DNA from 3 places in the Erwinia sp. 009765445 genome. Region 3 is predicted to be linked to each of the others. Evidence: predicted binding sites of a transcription regulator. Region 3 holds the regulator's gene; each other region holds the start of a gene.

Region 1 (4,883 bases), on a different contig from region 3:
GCCGCCGCTGCAATCGCGATGAGGAATGTTATAAGCCACCAGCAGCGGTATTTTACCGGCATTGCTGGCTGCCGTGACGTAAGCACTGACAGTAGACTTTAATGCGTTATCAGCCTGGCTGGCGCCGCTGAACCAGCGGGCAGTGGGAACATCAGCAATTTTGGCTTTAATGGTGGCAGCGCGGGAATCGGAGGGGTTATTTTTAACCCACAGAGCAGCGTTGGAATTCGGGTTCACATAATAGCCCTCAGCGGCTGAAGCCTGACAGTGAACAGGGTGAAAATCACGCCGGTACAGCAAAGAAGTTTTTTCAATTTCCTCTCTCCATAAGCAGATAATCGTCACTTTTCGCCAGATGGGCATATTTTTGTACGGCGGTTTTCAGTCAGCAATATGATGGCGACGAACATTCTGTCTTATTTCAGCCATAAAAAAACCGCCCTCACAGGCGGTTTTTTAATTAGTGGGGAAAAAGTTATTCCCACTCAATCGTCGCTGGCGGTTTACCGGAAATATCGTAAACCACGCGGGAGATCCCGTCGATTTCATTAATAATGCGGTTAGAAACGCGGCCCAGGAATTCATAAGGCAGGTGCGCCCAGTGCGCGGTCATAAAGTCGATGGTTTCCACGGCACGCAGTGAAACAACCCAGTCGTATTTACGGCCATCGCCCATCACGCCTACCGAACGCACTGGCAGGAACACGGTGAAGGCCTGGCTGACTTTATTGTAGAGATCCGCTTTGTGCAGCTCTTCGATAAAGATCGCATCGGCACGGCGCAGCAGGTCACAATACTCTTTCTTCACTTCGCCCAGCACGCGCACGCCCAGACCAGGTCCAGGGAACGGGTGACGGTAAAGCATGTTGTACGGCAGACCCAGCTCCAGACCGATTTTGCGCACTTCATCTTTGAACAGCTCTTTCAGCGGCTCAACCAGACCCAGCTTCATCTCCTTCGGCAGACCGCCCACGTTGTGGTGCGATTTGATCACATGAGCTTTACCGGTGGCAGATGCCGCGGATTCGATCACGTCAGGATAGATGGTGCCCTGAGCCAGCCAGGAAACGTCGGTCAGACGGGTGGCCTGTTCATCGAACACTTCCACAAACACACGACCAATGGTTTTGCGCTTCGCTTCCGGCTCATCAATACCGGCCAGCGCGTCAAGGAAGCGGGCTTCCGCCGCCACGTGGACGATGTTCAGGCCGAAGTGGTCGCCAAACATCTCCATCACCTGCTCTGCTTCATTCAGACGCAGCAGGCCGTTATCGACGAAGACGCAGGTCAGGCGGTCGCCGATAGCGCGGTGCAGCAGCATTGCGGTCACGGAAGAGTCCACGCCGCCAGATAGGCCAAGGATCACTTTGTCGTTACCAATCTGCGCACGCAGGCGCTCAACGGCATCTTCGATAATCTTTGCAGGCGTCCACAGCGCTTCACACTGGCAGATATCGCGCACGAAGCGCTCCAGCAGGCGCAGGCCCTGATGAGTGTGAGTCACTTCCGGGTGGAACTGCACGCCATAAAAACGTTTTTCTTCGTTGGCCATAATGGCGAACGGGCAGCTCTCGGTGCTGGCAACGGTCACGAAGTCCGCCGGAATAGCCGTCACTTTGTCGCCGTGGCTCATCCACACGTCCAGCAGAGGCTTGCCAGCCGCGCTGAGGGAATCTTCAATGCCACGGGTCAGCGCGCTGTCTACAGCCACTTCAACCTGCGCATAACCGAATTCACGCTCGCTGGAGCCTTCAACCTTGCCGCCCAGCTGCAGCGCCATGGTCTGCATGCCATAACACACGCCAAACACCGGCACACCGGCCGTGAACACGTACTCAGGGGCTCGCGGGCTGTTATGCTCGGTGGTGCTTTCCGGGCCACCGGAAAGAATAATGCCGTTCGGGTTGAACTGGCGGATCTGCTCTTCGGTGACGTCCCACGCCCACAGTTCACAGTAAACGCCCAGTTCACGCACGCGACGTGCCACCAGCTGCGTATACTGCGAGCCGAAATCAAGGATCAGTATGCGATGTTTATGAATATTTTCCGTCGTCATTGGGCTATTCCAGGGCGATAAACAAATTCAGGGATTAGGATTAAAACGCCCGGCAGAGCCGGGCGGTGTGTCAGGGGTTATCAGGAACCCATGCGGTAGTTCGGGGACTCTTTGGTGATGGTCACGTCGTGGACGTGGCTTTCCGAAATACCAGCGCCGCTGATGCGGACAAATTCCGCTTTGGTGCGCAGGTCGTCGATAGTACCACAGCCGGTCAGACCCATACAGGAGCGCAGGCCGCCCATTTGCTGGTGAACGATCTCTTTCAGGCGGCCTTTGTAAGCCACGCGCCCTTCAATCCCTTCCGGCACCAGCTTGTCAGCGGCGTTATCAGTCTGGAAGTAACGGTCAGAGGAGCCTTTGGACATCGCGCCCAGAGAACCCATACCACGGTAAGATTTGAATGAACGCCCCTGGTACAGTTCGATTTCGCCAGGAGATTCTTCAGTCCCGGCCAGCATGGAGCCTACCATGACCGCCGAAGCACCCGCTGCGATTGCTTTAGCGATGTCGCCAGAGAAGCGGATACCGCCGTCAGCGATAACCGGGATGCCGGTGCCTTCCAACGCGGCCACCGCGTCTGAAACAGCGGTAATCTGTGGAACACCCACGCCGGTCACGATACGGGTGGTACAGATTGAACCCGGGCCAATGCCCACTTTCACCGCGCTCACGCCAGCTTCAACCAGGGCCAGCGCACCTGCGCCAGTCGCCACGTTACCGCCCACGATCTGCAGGTCAGGATATTTGGCACGGGTTTCACGGATACGTTGCAGAACGCCTTCGGAATGACCATGAGAGGAGTCGATCAGCAGCACGTCAACACCGGCAGCCACCAGCGCATCAACACGCTCTTCGTTGCCCGCACCAGCACCAACAGCAGCACCCACGCGCAGACGGCCATGCTCGTCTTTACAGGCGTTAGGTTTACGTTCGGCTTTCTGGAAGTCTTTTACGGTGATCATGCCCAGCAGGTGGAAACTGTCGTCCACTACCAGCGCTTTCTCAACACGCTTTTCGTGCATTTTTTGCAGCACAACTTCCCGCGCCTCACCTTCACGCACGGTTACCAGACGCTCTTTCGGAGTCATGACTGCGGAGACAGGCAGGTTCATATCGGTGACGAAGCGCACGTCACGGCCGGTGATGATACCGACCAGCTCGTTATCGCCATTCACTACCGGGTAACCGGCAAAGCCGTTACATTCGGTAAGTCGCTGAACTTCGCTCAGCGCGGTGGTTGGCAGCACGGTCTGCGGATCGGTCACCACGCCACTTTCGTGTTTTTTCACCTTGCGGACTTCTTCCGCTTGGCGCTCAATGGACATGTTTTTGTGGATAAAGCCCAGCCCCCCTTCCTGTGCCAGCGCAATAGCGAGGCCCGCTTCGGTCACGGTATCCATGGCTGCGGAGAGCATAGGGATATTCAGGCGGATAGATTTAGTGAGCTGGGTGCTGAGGTCGGCCGTGTTTGGGAGAACAGTCGAATGAGCAGGAACGAGCAGAACGTCGTCAAATGTCAGGGCTTCTTTAGCGATTCTTAGCATGGCAATATCTCAACCTCAGGGTGAATGAGAACTTGTAAAATATTGCCGCGGCATTATACAGGCCGTAACCGATTGCCTCCAGCTTTATTTATAAAAACTCTTGAAACCTTTTCTCAGCCCTGTAGTATCGGTCGATTAACCCTCTGATTTAAAATTTGATCCTCATCACATGTCGCTACCGCCATCAGCCAATATTTTTACCGTCAGCCGACTCAATACCACAGTGCGCAAGCTGCTGGAGATGGAGATGGGGCAAATCTGGTTGAGCGCTGAGATCTCCAATTTCTCCCAGCCCTCTTCCGGTCACTGGTACTTCACGCTAAAGGATGATGGCGCGCAGGTTCGCTGTGCGATGTTCCGTAACAGCAATCGCCGGGTCACCTTCCGCCCGCAAAATGGGCAGCAAATTCTGGTGCGGGCCACCATCACTCTGTACGAACCGCGCGGTGACTATCAGCTGATTGCGGAAAGTATGCAGCCAGCAGGTGAAGGCCTGTTGCAGCAGCAGTTTGAACAGCTGAAACAGAAGCTGACGGCTGAAGGATTATTCGACCAGATCCACAAGCAGGCGCTGCCGGACCCGGCACGACAGGTCGGAGTGATCACCTCTTCCACCGGTGCTGCTCTGCATGATGTCCTGCGCGTGCTGCACCGCCGCGATCCGTCACTTCCGGTGGTGATCTACCCTACTCCGGTGCAGGGTGTGGATGCGCCTGCCAGTCTCGTGCGGGCGATCGAACTGGCTAACCTGCGCGGCGAATGTGATGTGCTGATTGTCGGACGTGGCGGCGGTTCGCTGGAAGATCTGTGGAGCTTCAACGATGAGCGCGTGGCACGGGCCATTTTTGCCAGCCGCATACCCATCGTCAGCGCCGTGGGTCATGAAACAGATGTCACCATCAGTGATTTCGTAGCCGATCTGCGCGCACCAACGCCATCCGCCGCTGCAGAGCTGGTCAGCCGCAACCAGATTGAGCTGCTGCGCCAGTTGCAGTCGCAGCAGACCCGGCTGGAAATGGCAATGGATTATTACCTCGCGCAGAAGAGTCGCACCTTTACCCGTTTATACCACCGTTTGCAGCAGCAGCACCCACAGCTGCGCCTGGCACGTCAGCAGACCACCATGATGAAGCTACAACGCCGTCTGGACGACGCAATGCAACTTCGGCTGCGTCAGGCTGGCCGTCAGCAGGAACGCGCTGAGCAGCGTCTGACCGCGTTTCAGCCGCAGAGTAAAATCCACCGTGCTCAGCAACAGATGCAGCAGTGGCAGTATCGCT
Region 2 (4,883 bases), on a different contig from region 3:
ATTGGTGCCGTGATCGGCGGAGTGGTCTTTGGTCATCTCAGCGATCGTCTGGGCCGCATTCGTGTGCTGACCTTCACCATTCTGATGTTCTCAGTCTTTACCGGCCTGTGCGCAGTGGCACAGGGCTACTGGGATCTGCTGGCGTACCGTACGCTGGCGGGTGTCGGGTTGGGCGGCGAGTTTGGTATTGGCATGGCGCTGATTGCAGAAGCCTGGCCTGCCAACAAGCGTAACCGCGCTTCAGCCTGGGTCGGCATCGGCTGGCAACTGGGTGTGCTGCTGGCAGCATTTATCACCCCGTTACTGCTGCAGCATATTGGCTGGCGTGGCATGTTCCTGGTCGGGCTGCTGCCGGCACTGGTCTCTTTTGCTATTCGCCGTGGCATGGGCGAGCCGGAAGAGTTCACCCGCCATGTGGATGTGAACCAGGGGCTTTCATTTACTGCGCGGATCAGGTTGCTGTTTAAGGACGCGGCGACGGCCAAAGCCAGCCTGGGGATTTTTATTCTCTGCTCGGTGCAGAACTTTGGTTATTACGGCCTGATGATCTGGATGCCAAGTTATCTCTCCTCTAACTTTGGCTTCTCGCTGACCAAATCCGGCCTGTGGACGGCGGTGACGGTGATCGGCATGACCTTCGGCATCTGGTTGTTTGGCGTGCTGGCCGACCGTTTTGCCCGCTGGAAAATCTTCCTACTGTATCAATTTGGCGCGGTGATTATGGTGGTGGTTTATGCGCAGCTGCGCGATCCAACAGTGATGCTATTTACCGGCGCAGTGATGGGGATGTTTGTTAACGGCATGATTGGCGGCTACGGCGCGCTGATTTCGGATACCTATCCGGGACAGGCAAGGGCAACCGCGCAGAACGTCTTGTTTAATCTTGGACGGGGAGTGGGAGGTTTTGGCCCGCTGGTGATTGGCCTGCTGGCCGCGAATTACTCGTTTGTGGCGGCTATCACCCTGCTGGCGCTGATCTACCTGCTGGATATTGTTGCCACGCTGTTCCTGCTGCCGAAGAAGCAGGGGAACGAGGATTCGCTGGGCGCGATTGGCTGAAGCTGGTGATGGGATGGGCCGGATAAAGATACAACCGCCACCTGGATTACAGATCTGACCGGCCATACAGGTAACACTTCTTCTGATCGATCCGGATGATACTTTGCTTAGCTCTGTCGTAGTAAGCAAGTATCATCCTGTAAAGGGCGAGTTTAGCCGCCCTGCGGGTTTCAGCCTGTAATATTCCAGCCCCGCGCCTGCCACAGAGCGGGCAGCTGCGCCAGCTCGGTAAAGGTGGTCACCAGAGGATGTTCCAACGGCTTGTTGTGCGCATCTGCGCAGAAGTAAAACACCGGAATACCGGCAGCAATCCCGGCTCTGGCACCCGCTTCAGAATCATCAATCAGAATGCACTGCTCAACCGGCACACCCATTGCCTCAGCGGCGTGAAACATCAGCTGCGGGTCGGGCTTCCAGCTGTTAATGTCATAGCCGCTGTACAACCGCTCCTCAAACCAGGGAAGCATCCCTGTCAGCCCCAGAGAATGCTGCATTTTGCCGACGGTGCCGTTCGACACCACGCACATTGGCACGGTGATTTTCTCCAGCAGCGCCTTCGCACCGGTAATCGGTTGTAGCTGCTCGTCAAACAGGCGGGCTACCTCCTTACGATAAGCAGGTTCCAGCTCTTCCTTCGTGGCGCTCAGGCCGTGCTCAGCACAAACCTCCGCAATGATGTCATACAGCTTGACGCCTTTGTACTTTTCGAACATCTCCTGCAGTGACAGCTCTGCGCCAAACAGCGCAAACGTATTGACGTAGGCCTGGGTACAGAGCAGTTCGCTGTCGACCAGCGTCCCGTCACAATCAAAAAATACACAGCTTACTGACATGGGCTCATCCTTAATGTTTACACGTCCTCCCACTTTACTTCACTGACACTGAAATGCGACCCGGAAATGTCAATTCCAGTTAGCGGTAGCGATCTCCCGGTAAAAACAGCGCAATCGGTTGCGAAAAAACCGCCGGGTAGTCTGGCAAATTAATATTTATAGGTTAGGATAGCCGACGATAACTTTTCTCCGTTTTGGAATTCATAATGAACAATTCAGGTCTACTGCAGCGGATCTTCAAATTACAGGAACACGGCACAACGGCACGTACCGAAGTGATTGCTGGTTTCACGACTTTCCTGACGATGGTCTATATCGTTTTCGTGAACCCGCAGATCCTCGGCGCTGCCGGAATGAACACCCAGGCGGTGTTTGTCACAACCTGTCTGATTGCCGCATTCGGCAGTATTCTGATGGGGCTGGTGGCTAACCTGCCTGTCGCACTGGCTCCGGCGATGGGGCTGAATGCGTTCTTTGCCTTTGTGGTGGTGGGTGCTATGGGCATCTCCTGGCAGGTAGGCATGGGCGCAATTTTCTGGGGTGCCATGGGTCTGTTGCTGCTGACGCTGTTCCGCGTACGTTACTGGATGATTGCCAATATTCCGGTCAGCCTGCGCGTGGGGATCACTGCCGGTATTGGTCTGTTTATTGCGATGATCGGCCTGAAAAATGCCGGGATTGTTGTGCCAAATAAAGACACGCTGGTGGCTGTGGGTGACCTGACCTCACACAGCGTGCTGCTGGGTGCACTGGGCTTCTTCATTATCGCCATTCTGGCTTCCCGTAATATTCACATCGCGGTGCTGGTCTCTATCGTGGTCACCACGCTGATTGGTCTGGCGATTGGTGACGTGAAGTTTGGCGGCGTGTTCTCAGCCCCGACCGGGATTACATCGGTGCTGGGCCAGGTGGACTTGGCGGGTTCGCTGAACATCGGTATGGCGGGGATTATCTTCTCCTTTATGCTGGTTAACCTGTTCGACTCTTCCGGTACGCTGATTGGCGTGACCGACAAAGCAGGCCTGACCGACGAGAAAGGGACTTTCCCACGCATGAAGCAGGCGCTGTTTGTGGACAGCATCAGCTCGGTCGCCGGGGCTTATATCGGCACCTCTTCGGTGACCGCTTATATTGAGAGTTCTTCAGGTGTTTCTATCGGCGGGCGTACCGGCCTGATGGCGGTGGTGACCGGCATTCTGTTCCTGCTGGTGATGTTTCTGTCACCGCTGGCGGGCATGGTTCCGGCTTATGCTGCAGCAGGCGCGCTGATTTATGTTGGTGTGTTGATGACTTCAAGCCTGGCGCGTGTGAAGTGGGATGATCTGACCGAAGCCGTTCCTGCCTTTGTGACCACTGCAATGATGCCATTCAGTTTCTCAATCACCGAAGGGATCGCTCTGGGCTTTATCTCTTACTGTGTAATGAAGCTGGGCACCGGCCGCTGGCGTGAAATCAGCCCTTGCGTGGTGGTTGTGGCGCTGCTGTTTGTGCTGAAGATTGTCTTTATCGACGCACACTAAGTGATGATTCAGGCCGGAGCACTCCGGCCTGATTCCGTTCAAAGTCTTTCTCAGGCGTGCAGGGATTTTTCAGGTGGCAGACTGGTTAAACGCAGCGTGCGTGGCCCCATGCTATGTGTGTGAGTCTGAATGTCCTGCAACCGCCGCCAGTTTTGACTGCCGTCAAACTCCCATAAATGCAGCCGTTCACTGGCCGGTGCCAGCGCACAGGACCAGATGATTAGCGTTTCCACGTCAGAAATCGCCTGAAGGTCCGGACAGAGAGCCGAGCGGAGCCGTCCTGAGGCCGGGTGCAGCTGCAGAGAAGCACTGTCTGATGCTTCACCGGTTAATTTCAGCACGCTCTGACGTAGCGCCCAAAGCTGAGTTGCGGCTTCATCGGGGTCAGCCTGTGCCCGGATCCATGCTTTTTCACCGGAAGAGATGTCTCTGGAGTGCAGCTCCAGGGTCTGGCGGCTGTGCGCACGGACTATCTCCATTCCCAACCCGGCACGACTGCCTTCTTCCGCCAGCAGGACGCCCACGATATTACCGGCATAGCCGATGCTGAAATCCGGCAGGGTGCCATCGGCAAATTGCGGTCGGCCGGTGCTGTCAGCGATCACTTCGGGAAGCTGCACTATGCCGTAAACACGCCACATCAGCTCAGCCAGCAGCGTACGTGAGGCAAGATAGCGGATCTGGCGTCGTTCCGGGAGTGCACGGGCATAATCCACTGTCTGCAGAGAGAGTCGGTGTACCGGGACGCTGGAATCAGTCAGGGTCCAGCGAGCAAAATGACTTGCCATCTGTCGCTCCGTGAAAATGGTCGAAAAATCACCCCGGTATTGTAAGAATTTTCTTAAGAAATATCACGCAGGTTTACCGTTTTTGCTGACAAATTCGGACTAATATCATCCTGAGCACAAGGGCTGGATGACCCCTGCGGAGAGCGGTGGCTGAAGTGGCGCTCACCCTTTAAATTAATAACATGGAAATAACATTTTTTTTACTTTATCGCAGGACAGCCTGGTTAATATTCGGAAGGCGACGAAACTGACAAGGCCAAATACGCTATTACCAGCAACAGTCAGGCCAATATTTCCATCAATAGTGCCGGTCATCATGACCGGCAAAATAGATATCTCTGATGACGATAAATTATGTGTTTGGGATAAAACTTTGCAGCATACCGTCCAGCAAGCTTTGATCATTTTCGTCGAAGGCCGAAACTTTTGACAGGCTGAAAACCAGCACATCTTTATCACCAATCACAAATACGGCCTGTTTCTGCCACAGGCGGTGTTCTGGCTGCCGCAAAAAACTGAAAGTAATCTCTTGCCCGGGAATGCGGCCTTCCCCCAGAAAGATCTGCTTGCGGGGTTCTTGTTCCCAGCCGACCATTTTAGCGATCAGTTGCTGGTACTGTTCATCGAGGTAGTCATCTAATGTTTGATTATCAGAGAGTTTATCGCGGGAAATGTTAATACCA
Region 3 (4,883 bases):
ACAGGCAGAGAGTGCCTGAACAGCCTGTGCGGAGAAGCCGCAGCTTGGCAGTTTTGGTGAGCCTTTCATGTACAGCAGAATCGGATTTTCTGCTATCTGGCGCTCAATTTTCTCAACAGTACTCATAAATGGCTTCCTTAATCGGATACTTCGTGTCTATTTATTGTAGCGACTCTGAACCGCCGATGAAAATGACATTTTCAGCAGAGTAACTGCCCGGTTCTGGTGCCACAGCGGAGTGCGTAAGACCAAAATAACATTTTCCTGTGCTTTGCGCTGCCCCGACTTGTCAAATGGATTCCAAAATTGTGCAGATAACCAGCTGATTAGGCTTATTTTTACAGGTTTTACTTGTTCTGGATCATTGAAACAAAAAAGGCCTAACCTTTTATCGGAAAGTTCGATTAGAATCGTCTGAACTGTCTGCCTTTTAGCAGATCTCCTTAAATTAATCACGCTCTGGCCCCGGCGGGAGCACAAACTGTTAATGGTAACGATGCGTTTACTTATCACGCTCATCATGCTGACCACAGCCCAGCTGTTCCTGAATATGGCGCACGCATCGCCACATGCCCCTATTAATGCAAACCACCACAAAGTCGACAACCCTACGACAGCCAGTGAAGACCAGCGTCGCAAGCGACGTCCGGTTAAAGCCAGCTCTACCAAGAAAACGCCCGTTAAAGTCATTTCCGGCAAGAAAGTTAAAGAGTCCAGCCCGAAAAAGTCCCGCTTAACCTCTGTTCAGAAATTTAAACTCAAAAAACGAGACTCTCTTAAAACGGCCCCGGCAGAACGTGAAAAGCTGGTGTACAAAAGACGCTACGGTCGCCATCGCGGCAATCCGGTCGAAGAGACTGAAGATCTGACCTACGGTGCAGCAGCCCCGCTGAAGCTCAGCAAGGCACACCGTGCCCGCTATCAGAAAGCTCGTGAAACGGCGATGAACAAACTGATGGGGCAGTTGGGTAAGCCGTACCAGTGGGGTGGCACCTCACCAGAAACCGGTTTCGACTGCAGCGGCCTGGTCTGGTATGCCTATAAAGACCTGGTGAAGTTTAAAATCCCCCGCACTGCCAATGAAATGTATCACCTGCGCGATGCGGCTAATATCAAACGTGGCGAGCTGGAAAAAGGCGATCTGGTGTTTTTCCGCATCAATGGTCGCGGCACAGCTGACCACGTTGGCGTGTATCTGGGCAATGGTAAATTCATTCAGTCACCGCGCACCGGCAAGGATATTCAGGTTAGTGCTCTGAGCGATGATTACTGGCAGCGCCACTATATTGGTGCCCGCAGGATGATGACGCCGAAAACGATTCGCTAACAGGTCGGCAGAAGAGACGGGGCCGTTCTGATGAGCGGCCCGTAAGGCTTAGTGCATTACTGCGGTAAAACTGAAAGCGACAATCATCAGCAAAGCGCAAACGGTTGTCAGTATTGAAAACTTCAGATCGGTATCCATCACGACTCCTTAATACCCTTACAGTTTATAACGTCATCGATTTTCCCATACTTGTCGGTAAAAATCTCGTTTTCTGTGCTCAGGCTTGTTAGAATTCTTTTTTTCGTTGCGCAACCCCCGGCAGACTGCGTGCCGCGTGCGCAATGACGGGTTGAAATACCCTTTTTTCCTTCCTGACGTCTCCGGAATCCACCGCAAAAAGTGCCCCCAGACGTCCGGTTTTTGCGTATCCAGGCAAACGTTTAACAATATGCTTATCAGTACGTTACGATAAGTGCAGGAGTAGCTAGTTAATGGCAACAATAAAAGATGTGGCCAAACGTGCAGGGGTGTCCACCACCACTGTCTCCCACGTCATCAATAAAACCCGCTTTGTCGCTGAAGAGACGCAGGAAGCCGTATGGGCCGCAATCAAAGAATTGCATTATTCTCCCAGCGCTGTCGCCCGCAGCCTGAAGGTTAACCATACCAAAACCATTGGTCTGCTGGCCACTTCCAGCGAAGCGCCCTATTTTGCCGAGATCATCGAAGCAGTGGAGAACTGCTGCTTTGATCAGGGTTATACCCTGATCCTGGGCAATGCCCATAACGATCTGCAAAAGCAGCAGGCATATCTGTCGATGATGGCGCAAAAGCGCGTCGATGGTCTGCTGGTGATGTGCTCGGAATATCCGGAGCCGCTGATCACTATGCTGGAAAACAATCGCAATATCCCAATGGTGGTAATGGACTGGGGCGAATCACGCGGCGATTTCACCGATACCGTGCTGGATAATGCCTTTGAAGGAGGCTATATGGCGGGCCGCTATCTGATTGACCGCGGTCACCGTGATATCGGGGTGATCCCGGGACAAATGGAACGTAATACTGGCGGTGGCCGCCATGCCGGTTTTCTGAAAGCACTTTCCGAAGCGGGAATTTCAGTTCGAGATGAGTGGCTGGTACAGGGAGATTTCGAACCAGAGTCTGGCTACCGTGCCATGCAGCAGATTCTGTCTCAGAAGCAGCGCCCCACGGCGGTCTTCTGCGGCGGCGATGTGATGGCCATGGGCGCCATCTGCGCGGCGGATGAGATGGGCCTGCGCGTACCGCAGGATATTTCGGTGATCGGTTATGATAACGTGCGCAATGCCCGCTATTTCACCCCGGCGCTGACCACGGTTCACCAGCCTAAACAACAGCTGGGCGAAACTGCCTTTGCAATGCTGCTCGACCGCATTACCAGCAAGCGCGAAGAGCCACAAACCATTGAAGTGCATCCCAACCTGATCGAACGCCGCTCGGTGGCAGACGGTCCGTTTGTCGATTACCGCCGCTAGACGTTAAGGGCGGAATGAATCCCACCCTTACAATCGTGCAGATCTCAGTTGAGGGGAGAATTTATTCGCCCCTCAGGTTTCTTCCCGCAGCCACTCACTGTTCATCGTGCCGGTTTCCCCCAGATACTCCAGCAGCCAGCTCAGTGCTGGTGAAGCCTGCTGCTCCGCCCAGCTGACGCAGCATGGGCTGTCCGGAAATACTGACTCAAGCGCCAGCTCAACCAGTTCCCCGTTCTGCAAAAATGGCCGGGCAAAATGCCCCGGTACCATTCCAACACACAGCCCGGCCAGCAGACAGTCAAACGCACTTTCCCAGTCCGGCACCACCAGCCTGCGCTGATTATCCAGCGTCCACGTAGTCCGTTTGGGTAAAGCACGGGAGGTATCTTCCAGCACCAGTGAGGGCCAATCGCCAATCTCCTCATCGCTGACCTCCCCCTCCAGCTGAGCAAGTGGATGATCGGCCTTCACCACACAGCGCCAGTTCAGCATCCCCATATCGCGGAAGGCGAAGCGCCCCCCCACCGGGATAGCCTGGGTTGCGCCGATTGCCACATCCACCCGCCCGTCGGCCAGTGCGTCCCAGACGCCGTTAAACACTTCCGACGTCAGATGCAGCTCCATATCAGGAAAATGGCGGTAAAAATCCACCACCAGCTGGCGGCTCCTCGCCGGTTTAACAATGCGGTCGACAGCGATATTGATCTGCCCCCGCCAGCCATTAGCGACCTGCTGACACTGACGCCGGGTGGAAAGCATTTTTTTGATAACACTACGCCCTTCCTGACTAAAAAGCCGTCCGGCATCCGTCAGCACCACATCGCGGTGACGCCGCTCAAACAGAGGAACAGCCAGCCACTCTTCCAGTTGACGGATGGTATAGCTGATAGCAGAAGGCACGCGGTGCAGCTCTGCCGCCGCCGCCGTGAAACTCCCGGTGCGCGCCACGGCATCGACCACTTCAAGGGAATGTTCTGACCACATAATTTGCCTGCAATTTTTTTGAACGCAACCTGCAAATATTACCGTTTCACAAGCGCTTTGCCACTCAATTACACTGCGCAGCGTTTCATTCACCTGATAAAGAGCAACAGAATGCCATCTAAAGGATTTATTATTTACCTCGCGCTGCTCAGCGTTGCAGGTTTTCTCGCCACTGATATGTACCTGCCAGCTTTTGGTGTTATGCAGCAAGATTTGCTGACTGAAGCTGGAGCAATCAGTGCCAGTCTGAGTCTGTTCCTGGCCGGATTTGCCAGCGCCCAGTTGATGTGGGGACCACTCTCTGACCGGATTGGTCGTAAACCCGTTCTGCTGATGGGGCTGGGTCTGTTCTCCGTCAGCTGTGGCGCAATGTGGTGGGTTGACTCTACCGTGACCCTGCTGACGCTGCGCTTCCTTCAGGCTGTAGGGATCTGCGCCGCTGCGGTGACCTGGCAGGCACTGGTTATTGATCGTTATCCTGCCGCCCAGGCTAACCGCGTATTTGCCACTATCATGCCGCTGGTCGCCCTTTCTCCTGCCCTGGCTCCTCTGCTCGGTGCCTGGCTGCTGAATCACTTTACCTGGCGGGCGATCTTTATCGCTCTGTTACTGGTTGCGGTCTGCCTGCTGATTTGCACTCTGTTTCTGGCCACGCCTGGCAGGCAGGCCAAATCAGAGAAAAGCGAGAAAACCAGCTTCTCCACCCTGCTGAAATCACCGTTGTACAGCGGTAACGTACTGATCTACGCCGCCTGCTCTGCCAGCTTCTTTGCCTGGCTGACCGGCTCGCCGTTTATTCTGGGGGCACTGGGCATGTCACCAGCCGATATCGGTCTGAGCTATGTCCCTCAGACGCTGGCTTTCCTGATTGGGGGCTATGGCTGTCGCACGTTACTCAAGCGCTCTGAAGGCACTTTACTGCTTCCCTGGCTGCTGGTTATTTATACCCTGAGCATTGTGGCATTTTTCATCGCCGCGCAAATGGAAGAGCCTTCGGTGACGGCTTTACTGTTGCCATTTTGTGGCATGGCGTTAGCAAATGGTGCGGTTTATCCGGTGGTGGTTGCCAGTGCTTTACTGCCTTTCCCCCAGGCCAGCGGCAAGGCTGCGGCCCT

What was found. The regulator PurR, encoded in region 3, represses purine synthesis genes. The targets are predictions, from matches to a motif close to CANGCAAACGTTTGCNTG.
Region 1: the regulator PurR is predicted to act here: its motif matches at 3,665-3,682, upstream of guaB (IMP dehydrogenase).
Region 2: the regulator PurR is predicted to act here: its motif matches at 2,000-2,017, upstream of AC3Y5R_RS20095 (NCS2 family permease).

Annotation. Positions count from the first base shown of each region.
Region 1 covers NZ_JBYUWC010000016.1:72,864-77,746, reverse strand. Annotated here, with positions in the region: gene AC3Y5R_RS17685 (glycoside hydrolase family 6 protein) at 1-237, opposite strand, end outside; gene guaA (glutamine-hydrolyzing GMP synthase) at 476-2,056, opposite strand; gene guaB (IMP dehydrogenase) at 2,137-3,603, opposite strand; gene xseA (exodeoxyribonuclease VII large subunit) at 3,773-4,883, shown strand, end outside.
Region 2 covers NZ_JBYUWC010000021.1:6,416-11,298, forward strand. Annotated here, with positions in the region: gene AC3Y5R_RS20085 (MFS transporter) at 1-1,059, shown strand, start outside; gene yieH (6-phosphogluconate phosphatase) at 1,230-1,892, opposite strand; gene AC3Y5R_RS20095 (NCS2 family permease) at 2,099-3,412, shown strand; gene AC3Y5R_RS20100 (4'-phosphopantetheinyl transferase family protein) at 3,463-4,200, opposite strand; gene AC3Y5R_RS20105 (DcrB-related protein) at 4,553-4,883, opposite strand, start outside.
Region 3 covers NZ_JBYUWC010000010.1:73,733-78,615, forward strand. Annotated here, with positions in the region: gene AC3Y5R_RS12740 (Grx4 family monothiol glutaredoxin) at 1-126, opposite strand, end outside; gene AC3Y5R_RS12745 (C40 family peptidase) at 497-1,327, shown strand; gene cydH (cytochrome bd-I oxidase subunit CydH) at 1,376-1,465, opposite strand; gene purR (HTH-type transcriptional repressor PurR) at 1,759-2,784, shown strand; gene punR (DNA-binding transcriptional activator PunR) at 2,857-3,768, opposite strand; gene punC (purine nucleoside transporter PunC) at 3,880-4,883, shown strand, end outside.